DNA from 3 places in the Pseudophaeobacter sp. C1-32P7 genome. Region 2 is predicted to be linked to each of the others. Evidence: riboswitches for the same ligand, from Rfam matches in the RefSeq annotation. Region 2 holds a riboswitch; each other region holds the start of a gene.
The links. Region 2 has a riboswitch for cobalamin ahead of SM763_RS15345 (energy-coupling factor ABC transporter permease). Riboswitches for the same ligand answer to the same signal wherever they lie in the genome.
Positions count from the first base shown of each region.

Region 1: another riboswitch for cobalamin. It lies ahead of SM763_RS14280 (hypothetical protein); the one in region 2 lies ahead of SM763_RS15345 (energy-coupling factor ABC transporter permease).
Region 3: another riboswitch for cobalamin. It lies ahead of SM763_RS04815 (TonB-dependent receptor plug domain-containing protein); the one in region 2 lies ahead of SM763_RS15345 (energy-coupling factor ABC transporter permease).

Region 1 is NZ_JAXGFR010000009.1:89,098-96,173, reverse strand. Features, by position in the region: gene SM763_RS14290 (DNA polymerase III subunit gamma/tau) at 1-872, opposite strand, end outside; gene SM763_RS14285 (protein-tyrosine phosphatase family protein) at 1,010-1,531, shown strand; gene SM763_RS14280 (hypothetical protein) at 1,645-2,019, opposite strand; cobalamin riboswitch at 2,139-2,373, opposite strand; gene SM763_RS14275 (SRPBCC family protein) at 2,482-2,949, opposite strand; gene nudC (NAD(+) diphosphatase) at 3,012-3,998, opposite strand; gene SM763_RS14265 (5'-nucleotidase C-terminal domain-containing protein) at 4,336-6,192, shown strand; RNA gene ffs (signal recognition particle sRNA small type) at 6,258-6,356, shown strand; gene SM763_RS14255 (prephenate dehydratase) at 6,423-7,076, opposite strand, start outside.
Region 2 is NZ_JAXGFR010000010.1:114,677-121,752, forward strand. Features, by position in the region: gene cobM (precorrin-4 C(11)-methyltransferase) at 1-534, shown strand, start outside; gene SM763_RS15335 (cobyrinic acid a,c-diamide synthase CobB) at 527-1,861, shown strand; gene cobA (uroporphyrinogen-III C-methyltransferase) at 1,858-2,589, shown strand; cobalamin riboswitch at 2,659-2,874, shown strand; gene SM763_RS15345 (energy-coupling factor ABC transporter permease) at 2,933-3,610, shown strand; gene cobF (precorrin-6A synthase (deacetylating)) at 3,688-4,449, shown strand; gene SM763_RS15355 (serine hydrolase domain-containing protein) at 4,459-5,682, opposite strand; gene SM763_RS15360 (extracellular solute-binding protein) at 5,776-6,807, opposite strand; gene SM763_RS15365 (ABC transporter permease) at 6,857-7,076, opposite strand, start outside.
Region 3 is NZ_JAXGFR010000002.1:396,296-403,371, reverse strand. Features, by position in the region: gene SM763_RS04835 (calcium-binding protein) at 1-1,080, shown strand, start outside; gene SM763_RS04830 (aromatic amino acid transaminase) at 1,253-2,434, opposite strand; gene SM763_RS04825 (zinc-dependent alcohol dehydrogenase family protein) at 2,658-3,695, opposite strand; gene SM763_RS04820 (Lrp/AsnC family transcriptional regulator) at 3,694-4,314, shown strand; cobalamin riboswitch at 4,789-5,001, shown strand; gene SM763_RS04815 (TonB-dependent receptor plug domain-containing protein) at 5,161-7,047, shown strand; gene SM763_RS04810 (ABC transporter substrate-binding protein) at 7,051-7,076, shown strand, end outside.

The DNA of each region.
Region 1 (7,076 bases), on a different contig from region 2:
GCAGCCGCATCGCCGCGCAGGATCATATCCATCAGATCCAGCACCCGGCCCCGGTCGGCAAGGCCCAGCATGGCGCGGACCTGATCGGCGGTGGTCTCGCCCGCGCCGTGGGAAATCGCCTGATCCAGCAGCGAGGTTGCATCGCGGGCCGAACCTTCGGCGGCGCGGGTGATGAGAGCGAGCGCATCCTCGGCAATCTGGGCGTTTTCGGCAGTTGCGATCTTGCGCAGGAGGGCGATCATGACCTCGGGCTCAATCCGGCGCAGATCGAACCGCTGGCAGCGCGACAGGACCGTCACCGGAACCTTGCGGATCTCGGTGGTGGCAAAGATGAACTTCACATGGGCGGGGGGTTCCTCCAGCGTTTTCAGCAGCGCGTTGAACGCGCTGGTCGACAGCATGTGAACCTCGTCGATGATGTAGATCTTATAGCGGGCTGAGGCCGCGCGGTATTGCACCGAATCGATGATTTCGCGGATGTCGCCGACGCCGGTGCGGCTGGCGGCGTCCATCTCCATCACGTCCACGTGGCGGCCTTCCATGATCGCGAGGCAATGCTCGCACTGACCGCAGGGTTCGGTGGTGGGGCCGCCGGTGCCATCGGTGCCGATACAGTTCATCCCCTTGGCTATGATCCGGGCGGTGGTGGTCTTACCCGTGCCGCGAATACCGGTCATGATGAAAGCCTGGGCGATCCGGTTCGCGGCAAAGGCGTTTTTCAGCGTACGCACCATGGCGTCCTGGCCAACCAGATCCGCAAAGGTTTCGGGCCGGTACTTGCGGGCGAGGACCTGATACTGGCCAGACGGCTGCTCCGCGTGCTGAACCTCAGCGGTTTGGGTTTCAGGATCGGATGTTGGGGTGTCGCTCATGCTGTCTCGTGCCGGATTCGGAATGGGATTGGGACCGCCTCATAGGGTAGGGAAGCCCGCGGGCTTCGTCCACCGCTGTTGACCGTCCGGCAGGGCAGGTGGCAGAGTTTTTCCCTGTATGTGGTGGAGAGTGTGTGATGACTGGGATGAGTTCAGATGGGGCAGGCCTGCAGGCCGGGCAGCCCTTTACGATCTACGCGGTGTCCGCCGCCAATGGCATTCTTGCTATCTGCCCGCTGCCCGGTGCCGGGGGCGACTACAAGGGGGATCTTGAGCTGATCCACGACTGGCAGCCCGGTCTGGTCATTTCCATGACCACCGAAGCCGAGCATGTCTCTGTCGGGGCCGCGACGCTGGGGGTTGATCTACAGAGCATGGGAAGCCGCTGGGTGCATCTGCCGGTGGCGGATTTTGGTGTGCCCGGCCCGGAGGTGAACGAAGCCTGGCCCGGGGTCAGCGCCTCGGCGCGCCAGGCGCTGAACGGTGGCGGCCGCGTTCTGGTGCATTGCCGGGGCGGCTGCGGGCGCTCCGGCATGGTGGTGCTGCGCCTGTTGATCGAATGCGGTGTTGCGCCAGAGGCGGCGCTGAACCGGCTGCGCATGTCTCGCCCCTGCGCGGTCGAGACCGAGGCACAGATGGCCTGGGCCCGCAGCCGCTGAGACCAAGGCGGCCCGCCGGAGCGGGCCCGGCTGTCATCCCGCTTCCTTCTTCACAGGGCGCGGCATTCACCGAATAAAACCGACGCCCCTCCTGTTGTTTGCTGGGTCTGCCGCTACGCCGCGCTGAGCGGGATGGCTTCTCCAAAGGAGCAGGGGCGATGTGGCAGGTGATCTGCGGGCTGCGCTTTTGCATCGCTGGACAGCAGCGCGTCGGCAAAACGGTCCAGACCGCTGCGCTCTGCTGCGGTGTCCACTTCGCAGAACACCCGGATCCTGTCGTGCGAGGCAAAAAAGCGCGCCGGGCAATGGCGGGTGCAGCCATCGAGCAGGCTGTCGCCGGTGATTTCAAAATCCTCTTCGGTCATATCCCGCGCGGTATCGAGCGCCCCGCACAGGGCCACCAGCATCCGTTCCAGTGCCGGGCAGCTTGCCCCGGTGTGTTGACAGGTTGTTGCCGCAAGTTCATGCGTTTTTGTCGTCCAGATCATCGCGCCCTCCGCGCTAAGGCAGGGGCATAAAGAGGGGGAGAGACATGTGGCCGGATGCTTGTCGGCCAGAACGGGCCGCGCTGCAGGAGCCATCTCACCCGCTCCGGACACCCCGCCCGGTTTCGAGTTGTGCGATGGCAGGTCTCCTGACTTGCGGGTCTGGGCTTCTCCGGTCCTTCCCGGCCGCAGGCTGTCGCCTTGCGCCCAGTGGATCTTCCGGGGTCGCTCTCCGCCTACAGTTGCGGGGGCAGTCGTGGAATTGTTCTGGCCGAGAGAGGCCGGATCGCACCACGTTCCCTTTTCATCCCGGACTCGCAAAGGCGGATCGCGGAAACCATCTGTGAAATGGGTAGCGGGTCGAAGGGCGAGTCGTCAATTCGCTTGTGTGAAAGTCGGAGAAATCCGCGCCAACGCCAGCAAGCCAGGTAAGCTAGCTGATTTGTGCAGGCGGATGCGGTGCCCTCAGGCCGTGCGGTTCAACCGTTCTTCGGTCAGCCGGGCGAAATCTGCCGCGCGCGCTTTGAATTTCTTATTGAGCGAGCCGCGCGCCAGTTTGAAGGATTGCAGCAGCAACCGCCCCGACAGGGTCTTGGCCGTCAGGTTGAGCGCAATTGTTACACGGGTGCGCCGCGGCGACAGCGCCATCAGTTCGATCTCGGTTTCGCCGCTCAGCCCGCTGCTGTCGCCGGACAGCAGAATGCGGGTGACGGGATCATAGGATTTGAGAGCAATGCGCAGCTCGCGCGCCTTGCCGCGAAAGTTGAATTTGGTATCCCAAGCGAGGCCGTTTTCAGGCGTGCTGATATCGCCGATCCGTTGCACGTCGATGCCGCGCCGGATGGCCGAGCGTTCAAAGCTTTCAAAGTCCGACAGGGCTTCAAACACGTCGGCGATCGGTGAATCGATATCTTCTTTACTCGTGAAATCCATGACTCTGACGCCTGCTTGCCTGTTTTGATTGATCAATTCTCAGCGTGGCCGCGATATTCCCTTTAATCCAGCGTATCCGCAAGCCAGTTCTGCAACAGAAAATGTGCAATTGCTCCTTTTCGGGCAGGCTTCAGGATCGGGTGCTCTCCGGCAAAGGCGGTCATCATGTCCTGCTTGCTGACCCAGATCGCGTCCTCGATTTCATCTGGGTCGATGGTCAGCTCGCGATCCAGCGCGATCCCGTGGCAGCCGAACATCAGCGACATGGGAAAGGGCCAGGGCTGGCTGGACAGGTACTCCACCTCTCCGACCTTCACGCCGGATTCTTCCAGAACTTCACGCCGCACGGCGGCCTCCAGCGTTTCGCCGGGTTCAACGAAACCGGCCAGCAGGGAGTACATACCTTCTGGCCAGCCGGGTGAGCGGCCCATCAGGACCTCGTCCCCATGGGTAATCAGCATGATCACAACCGGGTCGGTGCGGGGGAAATGGCTCGCCTTGCAGCTGGGGCAATTTCTTTGCCAGCCAGCCTGAACCATATCACTGGGGTGGCCACAGCGGGCACAGAACCCATGCGAGCCATGCCAGGAAAACAGCGCCTTGGCGGTGGCGGCCAGCTCGGCCTCCAGCGGGGTCAGCCGGGTCATCACCCTGCGCAGCTCGGCGAAAGCATAACCGGAGGGCAGGTCCGGGTGCTGTTGCTCCGTTACATCGGCAAAACTGGCCAGCGCCATCTCGTCCAGCGCATCGGGCTGCCAACTGCTGATGTCGCAGGCGAAGGCCGGGCTTTGATCCGGCAGGAGGCCGAGAAACAGAGCGGCGTCGCGGCACCCTGCGGCCATCGGATGCGTGGTGGAGATCCAGGCAAGCGCGTCCGGTCCGCGCTCTGGATCTGACCGCTGGCACAGGGGTTTGCCGCGCCACATCATCAGCACCTGTGCGTCCTTTGCCCCCCAGGCAGCGTCTAGCGCTTCGGCATCCGCACGCAGATGCGCGCTGCGGTCCAGGCCACCCTTGCCGCCAAATGTCACCTCTTCGGCCCGTTTCATATCGTTGTCCTTCTTTTGGCAGGGGATCCGGCGTTAAGGCCCGATTTCCTGCATTGATGGCGGCAAAACCGCGCAATGACCAGCCTGTTCGGGTAGCGCGGTCGATGCATTTTTATGGTTGTGAGCGGATGTTTAACGCCGGGTCACCGGTCTGCCGCTGGATATTGGCGTTAGACCGGTCAAATTTTCGGCATCAGCGCCACAATCGTTAACATCCTCAAAAATGGTGACTTTGCAAATCAAGGAAACGCTGTTTCAAAGGGTTAACGCGTTCGTGTCAGAACGTGAGAAAAAAACGAAGATCGGAAGACGCCGTGCAGGCTGCGGGTAGAGCAATATGACAGGACCGGATCAATCCTTGCCATTGGGGAAGGGGGTGCTGCGCTTGTTGGCAACCACCGATCTGCACAGCAATCTGCTCAGCTACGACTATTATGCCGACCGGCCGGACCCCAGCATCGGCCTGTCCCGCGTCGCGTCCCTGATCGCAGAGGCGCGGCAAGAGGTCCGGGAGGCTGGGGGCACGGTGCTGCTCTTGGACAATGGTGATGGGCTGCAAGGGGCGCCGATTGGTGAAATTTCCTCTGACGACCCGATCGTGCCGCATCCGCTGATGCAGGCCTTCAACGTGTTGCAATACGATGCCATCGGGCTTGGAAATCACGACTTCAACTTCGGTCTGGAGACGCTTGAGCAGGTGCTGGAGCAGGCACCTTGTCCGGTGATTTGCTCGAATATGACAGCCGTGGAGGAGGGACGGAAGCTACCTTTCGCCCGCTCCACCATTCTGGAGCGGGAGGTGCCTGCCTGCGCTGGTGCACCGCCGCTGCGGATCGGGATCCTGTCGGTGCTGCCGCCGCAGACGGTAACATGGGATGCGCATCTTCTCGAAGGTCAGGTCGTGGTTGCGGACATGGTGCAGGCGGCTGCCGCCGCTGCCAGCGCGCTGCGGCGGGAAGGATGCGATATCGTGATCGCATTGGCGCATACCGGTGTCGGAGGGTTGGAGCGGGTGCCGGGCATGGAGAATGCCTTGCTTCCCATCGCGGCCACGGCGGGAATCGATGCGGTGATTGGCGGGCACACCCACAAGACCCTTCCAGATCCCGAGCACAGTTTCACCAAGCCGGTGGTCATGCCGGGTGCGCATGGATCACACCTGGGGCAGATCGATCTGCAGGTGTCGCACGGCCCGGAGGGGTGGCGGCTGGAAAATTGGGACGCCCGCCTCAAACCCATCTGCAGCAGGGCAGAGAATGGCGATCTGATGTCTCTGGTCGAGGAGGACGCTGAACTGACCCGTGCGCTTGGCCCCGCGCATGATTCAACGCGCGAACGGATGCGTCAGCCAGTTGGCTTCAGTGACGTGCCTTTGCACTCCTTCTTTACTTTCTTTGGGCCCGATCTTGGGCTGGAACTTGCAGCAGCAGCGCAGGCGGCAGCGGTCAGGCCGCTGCTGGAAGGCACTGAGGTTGGTAAACTGCCGCTCTTGTCCGCGGCGGCGCCAGGCAAATTCGGTGGCCGTTCCGGGCCGGGGCATTATACCGACATCGGGCGTGGCGATCTGTGTATGCGCAACGTCGCTGATCTTCACATCTTCCCGAATGAGCTGAGGCTGGTGGTTGCGACCGGCGCGCAGGTGCTGGACTGGCTGGAAATGTCCGCGGGTGTGTTCAAACAAGTCCGCCCAGGCAGTACCGAACAGGAACTGGTTGATCCCAGCCGTGCCGGGCATAATTTTGACGTTCTTTTTGGCCTGCAATACGAAATAGATCTCTCGGCACCGCCGCGGTTTTCCTCCTCTGGCGTGCGGATCAACCCGGCGGCAGGGCGCATTCGACGTCTGCGCGTGCATGGGCGGCCCGTGGCCCCTGCGCAGCGTTTTGCCGTCGTTGTCAACAGTTACAGGGTCAGCGGTGGTGGTAATTTCCAGATGGTCAAAGACGCCGAGAGCATCCCGCTGCCGCCGGTGCGAATCCGGGATGTGATCCGGGACTACGTTGCGGGTCGCCTGCCTGAGGATCCACTGGCGCAGGAAGAGTATCCGTGGCGGTTTGCCGAGCTCAACAACGCCGAGGCTGCCGCCTATACCAGCCCGGAGGCGGTGCAGTATCTGGATGAATTGCCGGAGGGGCAGGTGCGCAACTGCGGCATGACACCAAAAGGCTTTCTGAAACTGATGCTTGCCCTCTGAACTGCGGAGCGGTGGATCGGGGAGGCCCCCTTGTCATTGCTGCGGCAGCCGCCTATATCGGGATTCGAGAGGTTGGCGCGGGCAAGCGCCTCGCCAACCTGGTCAGGTCCGGAAGGAAGCAGCCACAACGAGCCCCGCTTGGGTCGATGTCCAACCTCTCACCTTTCCCCAAAATACAGGTCCAGCCCGCCGAAAGGCGTGGGCTGTCTTAATGCCCGCAGAATTACAGGTTAGTAGCGGCCATTGTCAGCGGGATAGACGCCCAGGATCTCGACGTTGGTGGTAAAATAGGCCAGCTCGTCCATTGCCAGCTGCACGTTCTCATCCTCGGGATGGCCTTCGATATCGGCATAGAACTGTGTCGCCGTGAAGGAGCCGTCGACCATATAGCTTTCCAGCTTGGTCATGTTGATTCCATTGGTGGCAAAGCCACCCATCGCCTTGTAGAGCGCGGCGGGGATGTTGCGCACCTGGAACACGAAACTTGTGATCATGCCATGGGCACCGCGACGGCTGTAATCTGGCTCGCGCGACATGATCAGGAACCGCGTGGTGTTGTCGCCGTTGTCTTCGATATGGCGGGCCAGCACATCCAAACCGTAGATCTCTCCGGCCAGCTCGCTGGCGAGGGCGGCAACGTGTTTGTCGCCAGCCTCCGCCACATCGCGGGCGGCCCGTGCGTTGTCGGGGCTGACCCGGCCGGTGATGTCATGTTTACGCAGGAACTGTCCGCATTGCGGTAGAAGAACCAGATGCGATTTCGCCTCGCGGATATCTTCCAGCCGGGCACCGGGCACGCCCAGAAGATTGATATGCACCCGCACAAATGCCTCGTCGACAATATGCAAGCCGCTGTGCGGCAGCAGACGGTGAATATCGGCCAC
Region 2 (7,076 bases):
TCCGCCATGGGCGAGCAACTGCGCCGTCTGCGCGATCTGGGTATTCCCTATGACGTAACCCCCGGCGTGCCCGCATTTGCCGCAGGCGCCGCTGCGCTTGGCGCCGAGCTGACCCTGCCGGGCGTTGCGCAATCGCTGGTGCTAACGCGCACCTCGGGGCGGGCCTCCTCGATGCCCGAAGGCGAAACGCTGGAGAATTTCGCCCGCACCGGTGCGACGCTGGCCATTCACTTGTCGGTGCATGTGCTGGACGATGTGGTGGCGCGGCTCTCTCCGGCCTATGGCGACGATTGCCCCGTCGCGGTGGTCTGGCGCGCCACATGGCCGGATCAGAAGATCATCAAGGCCACCCTAGGCACATTGATCGACGCCACCGAAGGCGCGCGCGGGCGCACCGCGCTGATCCTCTTGGGCCGTGCTCTTGGCGCCGAGCACTTCGACGAAAGCTGTCTTTACGCGCAGGACTATGACCGGCGTTACCGCCCGCAAAGCGCCGACAGCCAATGGGCGGATTGGAGCGAAGGCGATGACTGAAACGGGCAAGACCGGATCCTATCCGCCGGGTCTGATGATTTCGGCGCCCGCCTCGGGCACGGGCAAGACCACTGTGATGCTGGGCCTGTTGCGCGCACTGGCCGAGGATGGTCTTGCCGTGCAGCCCTTCAAAAGCGGACCGGATTATATCGATCCGGCCTTTCATCTGGCCGCTGCGGGGCAGGCCTCTTTTAACCTAGACACCTGGGCGATGGATGGCGGCCTTCTGGATGCCGTTGCGGGGCAGGCAAACGGCGCGCAGATCTGCATCGGGGAAGGCTCCATGGGGCTTTATGATGGCGTTGCCACGCGCGGCCAAAGCGGCTTTGGCTCTTCGGCGGAAACCGCAAAACGCATGGGCTGGCCTGTCATTCTGGTCGTGGATGTAGGCGGTCAGGCGCAATCGGCAGCAGCCACCGCGCTGGGGTTTCGCGCCTATGATCCTGACCTGCCCTTTGCCGGTGTGATCCTGAACCGTGTTGCCAGCCCGCGCCACGAAAGGCTGACCCGTCTGGGAATGGAGCACGCAGGCATTCCCGTGCTTGGCTCCCTGCCCCGTCGTGGCGACCTGACCCTGCCCGAACGCCACCTTGGCCTCATTCAGGCGGTCGAACACCCGGATCTGGAAGCCGCGATCGCGGGCTATGCCGCCTTCCTGCGCGAGAACGTGGATCTGGAGGCGATCAAATCCGCCGCCCGTGCCGGAGCTGCGCCCGCCTCAGCCCCCCTGCCGAAACCGCCTGCGCAGCGCATCGCACTGGCGCGGGATGCGGCGTTTTCCTTCACCTACCCGCATCTTCTGGAAGGCTGGCGGGCAGCAGGGGCCGAGATCGTTCCCTTCTCTCCGCTGGCGGATGAGACCCCGGACCCGGATGCCGATCTGGTCTGGCTGCCGGGGGGCTACCCCGAGCTGCACGGCGGCAGGCTGGCCGCTGCCGGGACCTTCCGCGCCGCCCTGCGCAAACACGCCGAAACCCGGCCGGTCCATGGCGAATGCGGCGGCTACATGGCACTGGGCGAGGCTCTGATCGACAAGGACGGCAACCGTCACCGCATGGCCGGGCTGCTGGGGCTCGTCACCTCTTATGAAAAGCGAAAAATCCACCTTGGCTACCGCCGCGCCGTTCTGGAGGCGCCGATGCCGGGCTTTGCCGCAGGCGGTGCCTTGCGCGGGCATGAGTTCCACTATTCGACCATACTGGACGAGCCCGATGCCCCACTGGCCCGGGTGATGGACGCGGATGGCAACCCGGTGCCGGAAACCGGATCGGTGCGGGGGCATGTGACCGGCACCTTCTTCCACCTGATTACCGGAGAGCAATCATGAGCGGTTTTGTCAGTTTCGTCTCCTCCGGCCCCGGTGACCCTGAGCTGTTGACCGTCAAGGCGGTGAAACGGCTGGAGGCGGCGGATGCGGTGCTGTTCGACGATCTGTCCTCGGGGCCGATCCTGACCCATGCCCGCACGGACGCCGATCTCGTCGGAGTGGGCAAACGTGCAGGGCGCCCCTCACCCCGGCAGGACCACGTCAGCCAGCTCTTGGTCGAATACGCCGCGACCGGAGCGCATGTGGTGCGGCTGAAATCCGGCGATTCCGGCGTCTTTGGCCGTCTGGAAGAGGAAATCACCGCGCTGCGGCAGGCAGGCATCGGGTTCGAGATCGTGCCCGGTGTCACGGCCGCCTCGGCAGCGGCGGCGGCGGCCAATATCCCGCTGACCCGGCGGCTGACCGCGCGACGACTGCAGTTCATCACCGGCCATGACGTGACCGGCGGCCTGCCCGAAAGGCTGAATATGGCCGCCCTCGCCGATCCCGAAGCCACGACCGTTGTCTACATGGGGAAACGCACCTTTGCAGCGCTCGCCGAACGGTTGCTGGTAGCCGGGCTGCCACCCGAGACGCACGCGCTGATCGCGCTGGGTGTTTCGACCCCGGATCAGTCGCTGTCCTGCCACACGGTGGGGGAACTCCCCGAGGTTCTGCGCGCGATGGAGACCAAGGCACCGGTACTGATCCTCTATGGTCCCCTGGCCGATGAGGACCTGCCCCGCTGATCGCCCATATGCCGCAATTGAAACACGGATGACGCGCCAGACACGTTGACAGCTTTGTAAGCGCTGTGTCATCTCTGAAAGACCAAAGGTTCCGACGGGTCCAAGACCCAAGGATGAAAAGGGAACACGGTGAGGTGTAGCCATCAGGCGCCAAATCCGTGACTGCCCCCGCAACTGTGAGCGGAGAGCCACCGGGCATAGCCACTGGTCCCTATCAGGACTGGGAAGGCCCCGGACCGGCATCGACCCGCGAGTCAGGAGACCTGCCGTTGGAAGACGTGGCCAGGATGGCCCAACCATAACCTATGTAATGCCGCCGGGTGAGGCGGCAAGGAGACAGAACATGCATATCGAACCCGGAATCGTAAACGGCGTCAAAATCGCCCTGTCCTATGCCACCGCCGCTGGCGCCATGGGCTTTGCTGCGAAAAAGACGATGGAAGATCTGGCCGCCTCCGGCATCGCATCCTTTGCGGCGCGTTCGGCCATTGCGACTGTCGGCGTCTTCACCTTCTTCGAAGTGCTGCCGCATTTCCCTGTGGGCGTTTCCGAGGTTCACTTCATCCTCGGCTCGACCCTGTTCCTGCTGCTGGGCGCTGCACCTGCTGCCTTCGGTCTGGCGATGGGACTTCTGATCCAGGGCGTGTTCTTTGCCCCGATCGATCTGCCGCAGTATTTCATCAACCTGACCACGCTCCTGGTGCCGCTGTTCGCGATGAAGGAACTGGCCAAGCGGATCATCGCTCCGAACACTGCCTATGTTGATCTGAAGTATTCTCAGGCGCTGGCGCTGTCGACCGCCTATCAGGCAGGCGTTGTCGGCTGGGTCGCTTTCTGGGCCTTCTACGGTCAGGGCATCGGCGCCGAAACCATGGCCTCGGTCTTTACCTTTGGTGCAGCTTACATGACCGTCATCCTGATCGAGCCGCTCGCCGATCTGGCCGTTCTGGCCGCCGCCAAAAGCCTGCGCGGACTTGAGCGCAGCGGTCTGGTCACGCCCCGCCTTTATGCGGCTGCGTAAGCCTCTCGCCGACATCTGAAGTGTCACATAGCGCGGCCCCGTTTCGGGGCCGTGTTTCTTTTCCAAAGGCGCCTGACATGATTGATCTCACCCTTGTTGGCATTGGCACCGGCAATCCCCAGCATCTGACCCTGCAGGCGGTCGAAGCCCTGAACGGGCTGGAGCTAATCCTCATCCCCAACAAGGGCGCCGGTAAGGACGACCTTGCCGGGCTGCGCCGGGACATCTGCAAACGGGTGATCAAATCGCCGGGGCCTGCGATCGTCGAATTCGACCTGCCGCAGCGCGATCCCGCGACACCAAGCTACCGACAGAGAGTGGACGACTGGCACGATGCCATTGCCGAGGTCTGGCAAAAGACCATCGACCAACACCTGCCCCGGGACGGCAAGGTCGGCTTTCTGGTCTGGGGCGATCCATCCCTTTACGACAGCACCATGCGCATTGCCGCGCGGCTTCAGGCCCGTACCGAGGTTTCCCTGCGCGTCATTCCCGGCATCACCTCGATTCAGGCGCTGACGGCGAGCCATGCCATCCCCCTCAACGAAATCGGTGATCCCGTCACCATCACCACCGGCCGCCAACTGCGCGAGGCGGGCTGGCCGGAGAGTGCCGACACGCTGGTCATCATGCTGGACGGCGACTGCAGTTTTCAGTCCATCGACCCCGAAGGTGTTCAGATCTGGTGGGCGGCTTATGCCGGGATGGAGAATGAAATCTCCATTTCCGGCGCGCTGCGCGAAACCGCGGATGAGATCATTGATATGCGCGCGAAGGCGCGCGCGGAGCATGGCTGGATCATGGATATCTACATCCTGCGCCGCCCCGCGCGGGCCTGATCGCCTGCCCTAACCCAGCGCGCTGACGATACCCTCGCAGGCTTGCACGGCATCCAGACCAAAGGCCGGGATCAGATAGTCGGGCCAGCTCGACAGCTTTACGATCACAACATCAGCGCTGCGATCGACGAAGATCAGCTGACCGAACACACCCCGGGCCATGAACACGCCGCGCCCGGGATCGTGCACCCACCAGAACCGCCGATAGGCGCCTTGCGGTGACAGCACGTCATAGGGTGCGCCGAATTTTGAGGGGTCCGCGCCCGCGCAAATGCCATCAATCCAAGCTTCGGGTACGATCTGGTGACCGTGGGCCCGGCCACCATTCAGCACCATATGTCCGAACCGGGCATAGTCCCGCAGACTCGCGTTGAACCCCCCATCGGCCAGCGCCGTGCCCGCATCATCGACGGTAAAGAACCCATCCTGTTCGCAGCCAAGCCTGCGCCAGATCCGGTCGGACAGCAGTGCAGACAGATCCGTACCGCTGACCCGTTCCAGCGCCCAGGCGATGACATCGGTTTCAATCGACCGATAGGAAAAGCTGAGCCCATGCGCCCGCTCCTGCGGCAGGGAGAGGATCACGTCGCGTATGGTCGGCTTGATCTCCCCGTCCCGCACCGGGCGCCAGCCCGAGGCGATATCGACCCGGGTCATGTCGCTGCCCGGCAGCCCGTAGTCCTCGGAGAACCGCGCACCGGACAGCATGTCCAGCGCCTGATCCACCGTGCAGCCTGCGTAGCCGGTGCCCGCCAATTCCGGCACGATCTCCTCCAGCGGGGCGGCCAGATCCAGCAGCCCCTCACCATGCAGGATCCCGGCGAGGATGCCGATCACGGATTTGGACACCGACTGCCCCAGATGCGCCGCCTCGGCGTGAAAATCATTGGCGTAGAACTCGGTGACGATGGCGCCGCCTTTCAGCACCAGAAACCCGTCGGTGTAGCTTTGCCACAGCCAATCGCCGACCGACTGGCGGGTGCCTTCGCTGGTGGCGAAACAGACCTCTGACAGATCCTGCAGGGCCGTTTGGAGCGGCGCAGCCGCGCCGGGTCCGCTGCGCACATCCGCCGTGGGAAACAGGCGCCGCATGTTCTGAAAGGACCAGCGGTTGAAGGGCGCCAGATCCCAGTTTTCCAGCGCCGGCCGTTTTTCCGGCGGCGGTGGGAATCCCTGCATGATGCCGATTTCCCGCGCCGATTTCGGCTTCAGACTGTCTGCTGTCCGGTGCATTGGGCACGCTCCCGCATGGCAGCCCAGCGCCTGGACTGCGGTCAAAAATTCCGGTGATGGCCCTGCGGGCCACCACCCTTCTGTTTGGCTGAGTTACTGCTTCAGGCGGGTCCAGACCTTGTTGTACATCGCCACGACATCCTGATCGCAGGGTTTGACGAAGTCCGGCACCGGGGCGCCTTCAGGCATCACGATCTCCGGCGCCTCCAGCATTTCGGCGTCCATGAACTCTTCGGACCCGATGACGCCGTTGGCATAGCGGGCAAAGTTGGAGGTCATCGCCGCGTTTTCAGGCTCCATCATGAAGTTCACGAACAGCTTGGCGTTCTCCATGTTGGGGGCATCCGCCAGCACCGCGACGTTATCCATCCAGCCGGTGAAACCTTCCTTGGGATAGGCGTATTTCAGCGTCGGGCGGTCGGCGCGGGCGCGCATCGCGGCGCCATTCCAGCTTTGCGACAGGTCGACATCCTTCGAGGTCAGCTTCTCGATCACCGCGTAATCCATGGTGCGCCAGTCTTCCTTGGCCTTGAGCAGCAGCGCCAGCAGCTCTTTCATCTGGGCCGGGTCGGAATTGCAGCGCGGGTAATCAAGATAGCGCAGCCCGGCATTGATCACATCGTTCATGTCGTTGAGCATGTTGATGCGGCCCTTCAGCTCTTCGGGCGGGTTGAACACGATCTCAAGCGTGTCGATGTCGCCGCCGTAAACCGCGCTGTCGACAGTAAAGCTGGTGGTGCCCCACTGATACGGCACCGAGTATTTGCGGCCCGGATCCCAGTAGACATCGACCCAGTTGGGATCGAGGTTCTTGAAGTTCTCCATCTCGGCGGCGTTGATCTCGGCCAGCAGACCTTCACCGATCATGATGGCGACCATATAGTCGCCCGGCACCACGATGTCGTACCCGCTGCCGCCTTCCTTGACCTTGGCCAGCATGGTCTCATTGCTGTCATAGCCATCCAGCGTGACGTCAATGTCATACTGCTTTTCGAATTTCTCGATCATCTCGGGGTTGGTGTAGTTACCCCAGTTGTAGATGTTCAGCGTGCCTTCGGCCTGGGCTGCAGCCGCACTGAGGGCGATGACGGAGGTGAGCCCCGCCTTAAGGATCGTCAGTTTCATGGATCTTCCTCTTGTTGGTTGGTGGGTCCCGTCTGGTGCGGGCTTCTGGTTATTTTCGTTTGCGTTGCAGGGCGAAGGTCAGCGCGACCATGGCCACGGTCAGCAGGATCAGAATGGTGGAGACCGCGTTGACCTCGGGCGTCACGCCGCGCCGGATCTGGCCCAGGATGTAGATCGGCAGGGTGGTTTCCCCGGGACCGGCGATCAGCAGTGTGATGATCACGTCATCCAGCGAGACCACGAAGGCCAACATTGCGCCCGCCAGAATG
Region 3 (7,076 bases), on a different contig from region 2:
TATGAGAGCACGGTGACGCTGCAGAACTATCACCTGCACAGCTCGTTTCTGCCGCAGGACGGGACGTTCGACGGGAGCTTCTCCATCGTCGGGGACAGCTATAGTGTTGCAACCGATGACTATATTGTCGGCAGCGACGGTGGTGTTGATCAGCTCTATGGCAATGCTGGCAATGACACGCTGGTTGCGGGCGAATCTGGGGATCTCCTGTTCGGCGGATTGGGCGATGACAGCCTGATTGGCGGAAGCGGCTCGGATCTGCTCTTCGGTGAATGGGGCAATGACACGCTGCGTGGCGGCGAGGGGGCCGATACCTACTACATTGACGTGGTGCCTGCGGACGCGACCGGCGAAGGCACCAGCTCCGGCCATGACGTGATCGAGGGGTTCAATGACGGCGATGTGCTGCAGCTGAACAGCTTTGGTCCGGGTGCTGCCGTGACGATCTCGCTTGAGCACGTGGGCAACGACACGATCCTGACCCTTGGGGCGGGCACCTCCTATGAGAGCACGGTGACGCTGCAGAACTATCACCTGCACAGCTCGTTTCTTCCGCAGGACGGGACGTTCGATGGCAGCTTCTCCATCGTCGGGGACAGCTATAGTGTTGCAACCGATGACTATATTGTCGGCAGCGACGGTGGTGTTGATCGGCTCTATGGCAATGCTGGCAATGACACGCTGGTTGCGGGCGAATCTGGGGATCTCCTGTTCGGCGGATCGGGTGATGACAGCCTGATTGGCGGAAGCGGTGCGGATCAGCTCTTCGGCGACGATGGCAACGACGTGATCACCGGCGGATCCGGCGTCGATCATTTCCAGTTCGATCTCTACAGCAACGGGGTTGATACATTCGACTTCGGTTCGGATGTCGTCACCGATTTTGAGGTCGGCGATACGCTTGAAATCAAGGGATGGGGCCTTGGCGACCTGTCTGTCAGCGTCACGCAGAGCGGAGCAGATACACTGCTTACCGCAGAAGCGGGTACTAGCCACGAAAGCAGCGTCCTGCTGGAAGATGTGCTGGTGTCGCCCGGAGAGTGGGACCTGAGCGGGGATACCTTCACCCTCTGGGGATAAGCGAACAACATAACTTGCTTTTGGACGGGCGCCGTTTGGTGCCCGTCCTGTTCACGCTTTCGATAGTCCCTGTCATTGACGCGGCAAGCGTCCGAGCCGAAACACTAGGAAGATACCGCGTGACCGTCAGACCAAGATGGCGTGGTGCAATCGACACCATTCCTGGTGAGTTTCAGTCAGCCATGACATTTTGGACCGCACGGACCAGCCACAGGACGTCCTGATCACGTAGCCGTGCCACATTGATGCGCCCGCCTTGTACGACGTGGATGCCATGGTCGCGGGTTAGCGCGACTTCCTGGGATTTGGTCAGCGGCAACAAAGAGAACATCCCCTTCTGCCGACCGAGAAACGCGAGGGTTCCTGTGCCATAGGTATCTTGTTCCGCTTTGACGATCGTCTCACGCATCTGTGCCACACGATCCCGCATCGGGTCGAGTTCATCCTGCCAGAGCGCCTTGAGCTTGGGGTCTTGCAGGATGGTGCGAACAACAGAGCAGCCATGGTCCGGCGCGTGTGATGCCCCCGAGCGGACGATTGCGGTGACCGCCCGTTTAACGCGATTGCGATCTGGGGTGCGTGTTTTGACAAAAAGTGCCCCGGCGCGATCACGATAAAGGCCAAAGGACTTGGACAGGGTGATGCAGACAATGCACTCGGGAAACCGTTTCGCAATTTGTCGGGCGAGGTCGCAGTCTGCATCGAAACTGCGGGCGAACCCGAGGTAGGCGAGGTCGATCCACGGCACAATGCCGCGCTCTTCCAGGATGTCGAGCAGAGCTGCGATTTGCTCTGATGTCATATCCGCTCCGGTCGGGTTGTGACAGGCGCCTTGCATCAGGAAGACATCGCCGGGGCTGGCGGCCCTGAGCCCGTCGAGCATTTCGTCAAAAGTGAGCTCGCTGCGGATCGAATCGTAATAGTGCAGGGATCGGAAGTTCGCCTGCGCCGCGGAGAGAATCGGGACATAGTTGCCGTAGGTCGGAGATTGCAGCCAGACCGTGGGTTTTTTGGGCATTTGAGCCAGAAGATCTGCGATCACCCGCAGGGCAACCGCACCGCCGGAGGTTTGCGCCGCGATCCAGTCGCTGCTGTAGGCGTCGCCCATGATCTCGTGGCCGAGCACCGCGCAATACTCCACATCGCCCGTGAGCGCGAGGTAGGACTTGCTGGTCTGGCTTTCGACCAGCCGCTGTTCTGCCTGTTTGACGGCCTTCAAGACCGGGGTCTGTCCCTGCGCGTCCTGATAGATGCCAACCGTCAAGTTCAGCTTGTCCTGCCGCGGGTCCTGAGCGAAATACTCTGCCCCGATCATGATTGGATCTACAGGGTATTCTTCCACCTGCTCAAACATTATTCACCCTTTCCAGTTCGACGGTCCGACTATGGAATGCTGTGATCGCGCGGGGCATCATCGTGCCGCTTCGGTCGTCAGTCATTACCTTTTCAGCCACATGAGGCGTCATGTTGGGCTGCGTCACACCCCGGGCGATTATTCCGTTGGCATATCGCCTTTGACCGTCAGCGATAACGCAGGCCAAGGTGTCATTTCCGATGAATCCGATTTTCTCCATGGCTCAAAAGCGGGTAATGACAGTTGCACCCACGGAGCGGAATTTATCCATCTCCATCAAGGCCTGAGGGGCATCGGCAAGGCTGATCTGCTCTCCGACCAGTCGTGCCGGGTCCAGCTTGCCGCTGGCGACGAGGTCAAGCATCGCGCCGTAGCGATGTGCCTGCATCCCGTGTGAACCAAGCAATTCGATTTCCTGCCCGACGATCTTTGGCATTGGAACGGTCGGTGCCGCGTGCTCACCCAGCATCAGACCCACCTGCACATGCTTGCCCCGCGGCCGCAGGCAGAGGATTGAATTGGTCATAGTTGACGGGTGACCAAGTGCGTCGAGAGAGACGTGGGCACCTCCGCGGGTGATCTCCCGAACGGCCTCCGGCACGTCGGCCTCCCTACCGTTTAGCACCGTCACGGCGCCAAGCTCCTTCGCCAGCGTCAACTTAGCTGGATCAAGGTCCACGCCGATCACGTTGGCCCCACAAGCCGAGGCGATCATCACGGCGGACAGGCCTACGCCGCCGCAACCATGCACAGCCACCCATTGTCCTGCGCTGACCTTCCCTTGATCTACCACCGCCCGAAATGAGGTTGCAAAGCGGCAACCAAGGCTCGCGGCAGTGGCAAAACTCATGGTCTCGGGCAGGGCGACAAGGTTCAGATCGGCCTGATGAATGCCTACGTATTCCGCAAAGGATCCCCAGTGGGTAAAACCCGGCTGTTCCTGCTGCAGGCAGACCTGCTGGTTGCCGGAATGGCATTCGGAACAGCTGCCGCACCCACAGATGAATGGTACAGTGACCTTGTCGCCAACCTTCCATTTTGTGACGTCATTCCCAACGGCCTCGACGACGCCAGCCAACTCGTGGCCAGGCACATGCGGCAAGTCGATGTCGCTGTCGTGTCCCATCCAGCCATGCCAGTCGCTGCGGCAGACGCCGGTGGCCGCAACCCTGAGGACAACGCCATGCGGCTCTGGCGTCGGGTCGTCCACGGTAACCAGCTTTGGCGCGCTTTGGAATTTTTCGAAAAGGACGGCTTTCATGGCAGGATCTTTCGCTGAAGAGTATTTTGGACGAGATCATAGTCTGGATGAGGGAAATACCTTTGCCAATCCTCCCCGTATTGCGCAAATCTGGAGTGGAATTCCCTATGGAATCGTCATTATTGAAAGATATCTACCCATGCCTGACATCGACGCCGTCAATGCCGAGATCTTGACCCTGTTGCAGGAGGATGGCCGCATGACCAATGCCAAGTTGTCCGAGCATCTGGGGATGAGCGAGACCCCCTGTTGGAGGCGGCTCAAACGTCTTGAAGAAAGCGGCATCATCGAAGGTTATCAAGCCAATCTGAGCCGTCGAAAGCTCGGCCTCGGCGTTATGGCCTTCGTCCAGCTGCGCTGTTCCGAGCATGATCAAGCCGCGACGGCAGAATTTCAGCGCATCGTTGAAACGACACCGAACATCCTGGCTTGCCACAACACGACCGGCGCGGATGATTTCCTGCTGATCGTGGTTGCCCGTGATCTCGATGATTACAGTGGTTTCGTCGACAGCACTCTGAGGCGGCTACCCGGTGTCACCAGCATTCGGTCCAACCTCTCATTGAAAGAAATGAAGGCGTCGAGCAAGCTGCCCGTCAGTGCAGCATCAATGAAATAGACTGCCGCGCAAGCTGGTTTTCCGTCGTGTTTGAACCGGAGCCTGTAACCGGCCACCGGACTGAACCTGTGCCCGCGACAGACCTTTGCGAAGATCTGGGCGTTCATGCGCGGTCTCGTACTGGAACGCTTTGGGCGGAGATGGAAACGCCACAGCTCCGCCGGGATGCGGAAGAGGCGCGTTGCCACCGCAGGGGCATTGCCAGGGGAAATCTGTCCGTGATGCGGGGCAGGGGGGACAGCCACGACCCCAGCCATTGGATTCGGTGGAGATCGGAACGGGGAACCATGCCGTAGCGTGGAATATCGCCTGCGCAAAGGTTGCGGTCGATGCGGCACAGCATTGCGTTTGCAGCATTGAAACCATCACTTAGCAGTTGATTTCAGGCGATTGTTGCTGGTGTGCGCGGTGCATTGTTTGAAAACTCCATCCTTGGCGGCGTCTACTCCTTCTTGACAGAGTAAATCCAGTTTGCCTAAGTCCGGCCATTCTGGTCCGGCTGGGAATACCATCCGGGTAAAAGGGAACATGGTAAGGCGTCGGTACAAGACGTCAAAACCATGACTGCCCCCGCAACTGTGAGCGGAGAGCAATGCTGCGATATGCCACTGCCCCAAGAGGGGGCGGGAAGGCGCGGCAAAGCTGCGACCCGCGAGTCAGGAGACCTGCCAGAAGGATCACCCAGTCCGGGTGCGGGGCGCGCCGGGGACAACGGACTTCCGTAGTGGTGGCAATTGAACTGTCTGTGGAAGCACTGCCTTCCAAGGACCGATGATTTGTACATGTTGCCCGCGATGGGCAGCCACTTTTCCTGCACCGAATGTGCAGGCTGGGAGAACTGAAACGATGCGCAAGGTAAGCTTGTCCCTGGCCGCCACCCTGATGGTCACTACCCCCGCAATTGCAACCGCCCAGGAGGCGGAGATCATCGATCTGGGCGAACTCATCGTCTCCGGTGGTTTTACCCCTGTCGAGGCGCAGAAATACGGTCGCTCGGTTTCGGTCGTGACCAGCGAAGAGATCGAACAGCGCGGCATCACCACGGTTCAAGATGCACTGCGGTCGGTTCCCGGTCTGATGGTCACCGGTGCAGGTGACAGCTTTACACAGGTCCGCATCCGTGGCGCCGAAGCCAACCACACCCTGATCCTGATCGACGGCATCGAGGCCTCGGGCGGCGACAGCGACTATATCCTGTCTGGCCTTGATACCGCCAATATCGAGCGGATCGAGGTGCTGCGCGGCCCGCAATCGGTGTTCTACGGATCCAACGCCTCGGCGGGTGTGATCAACATCATCACCAAGAGTGGCGGCATCGGCACCGAATACGGTGGCAGCGCCGAAGTCGGCTCGGACGGCTACCGGGCCTCGGCGCGGGTGTCGTCCCGGACCGAACGCGGAGGCATTTCGCTCAACCTCGCCCATGATAATGACGATGGCTACGACTTCTCCGGCAGCGGCGGCGAAGAGGATGGTATCCGCCGCAACACCGCGCAGCTGAAGGGTGACTATCTTGTCACCGAACGGCTGAAGCTCGGCTTCAACCTGCGTGCCTCGGAAGAGCGTTTTGACAGCGACAGCACGTCTTTTACCGCGACCGATGCGGCCAGCTATGTGGTGGATGATCCCACGCAGTTCAGCGACCGCGATGAACAGCTGGCTCAGATCTTTGCCGAGCTCGACACGTTGGGTGGACGCCTGAAACACCGTCTGTCTTACGAGCGTACGGATTTTGACCAATCCTACAACGGTGGCGCCCTGACCGAGACCAAGACGGAAGCGGCGAAATACCTGCTGAGCTTTGGCCTTGATGGCCAGTCGGTAGAGCTGACAGATCACCTGCTGAACGCCATTCTGGAATGGGAAGAGGATTCCAGCCGTTCCAACCCGGCCTTTGCGCGCAAAACCAATTCGATCGCGCTGGAATACCGTGGCAGCTTTGCCAATGGTCTGGATCTGCAACTGGGCGTGCGCCGCGACAACAACAATGCCTTCGAAGATGCCACCAGCTGGAACGCCAGTGCGTCCTATACCTTTGCGGGCAGCGGTGTGCGCCTGCATGGCTCGGCCGGCACCGGTATCGTGAACCCGACCTATTTTGAGCTCTTTGCCAACAGCACCTTTGGTGCCACTACCTATCTGGGCAATCAGAACTTGCAGCCCGAAGAAAACCGCAGCTTTGATCTGGGTGTCGAGGTGCCGTTCCTGCAGGGGCGCGGGCTGGTTGATGTGACCTATTTCGACGAGACGCTGGCGGGTGAGATCGAAGCCTATATGGTGAATGCGACCACCTTCTCCTTCCGCAATCAGGCCGGAGACAGCGAGCGCAAAGGTGTCGAACTGGCGGCCAGCCTTGAGGCCACGGAAAACCTCGATCTCCGTCTGTCCTACACCTATCTGGATGCCACCAACCCCAATGGTACGGTCGAGGTGCGCCGCCCCGAACACGAACTGCTGCTGAGCGCCACGCTCGATACTTTCAATGGTCGCGGCTCCATCACTGCGGATGTCCGCCATGTGGCAGGCAACTGGGACAGCCAGTTCTTTGGCACCTATGCCACGGCCGAGCTGCCGGATTACACCACCGTCGATGTCTCGGCCCAGTATGAGCTGAACCCGAATGTGGTCCTGACCGGACGTGTCACCAATCTGTTTGACGAGGAATACTCGGACGTCTGGGGCTACGCGAAACGCGGCCGCGCCGCCTATATCGGCGTCCGGGCCTCCTTCTGATCGATGCGCTGGCTGCCCGGCATAGCCCT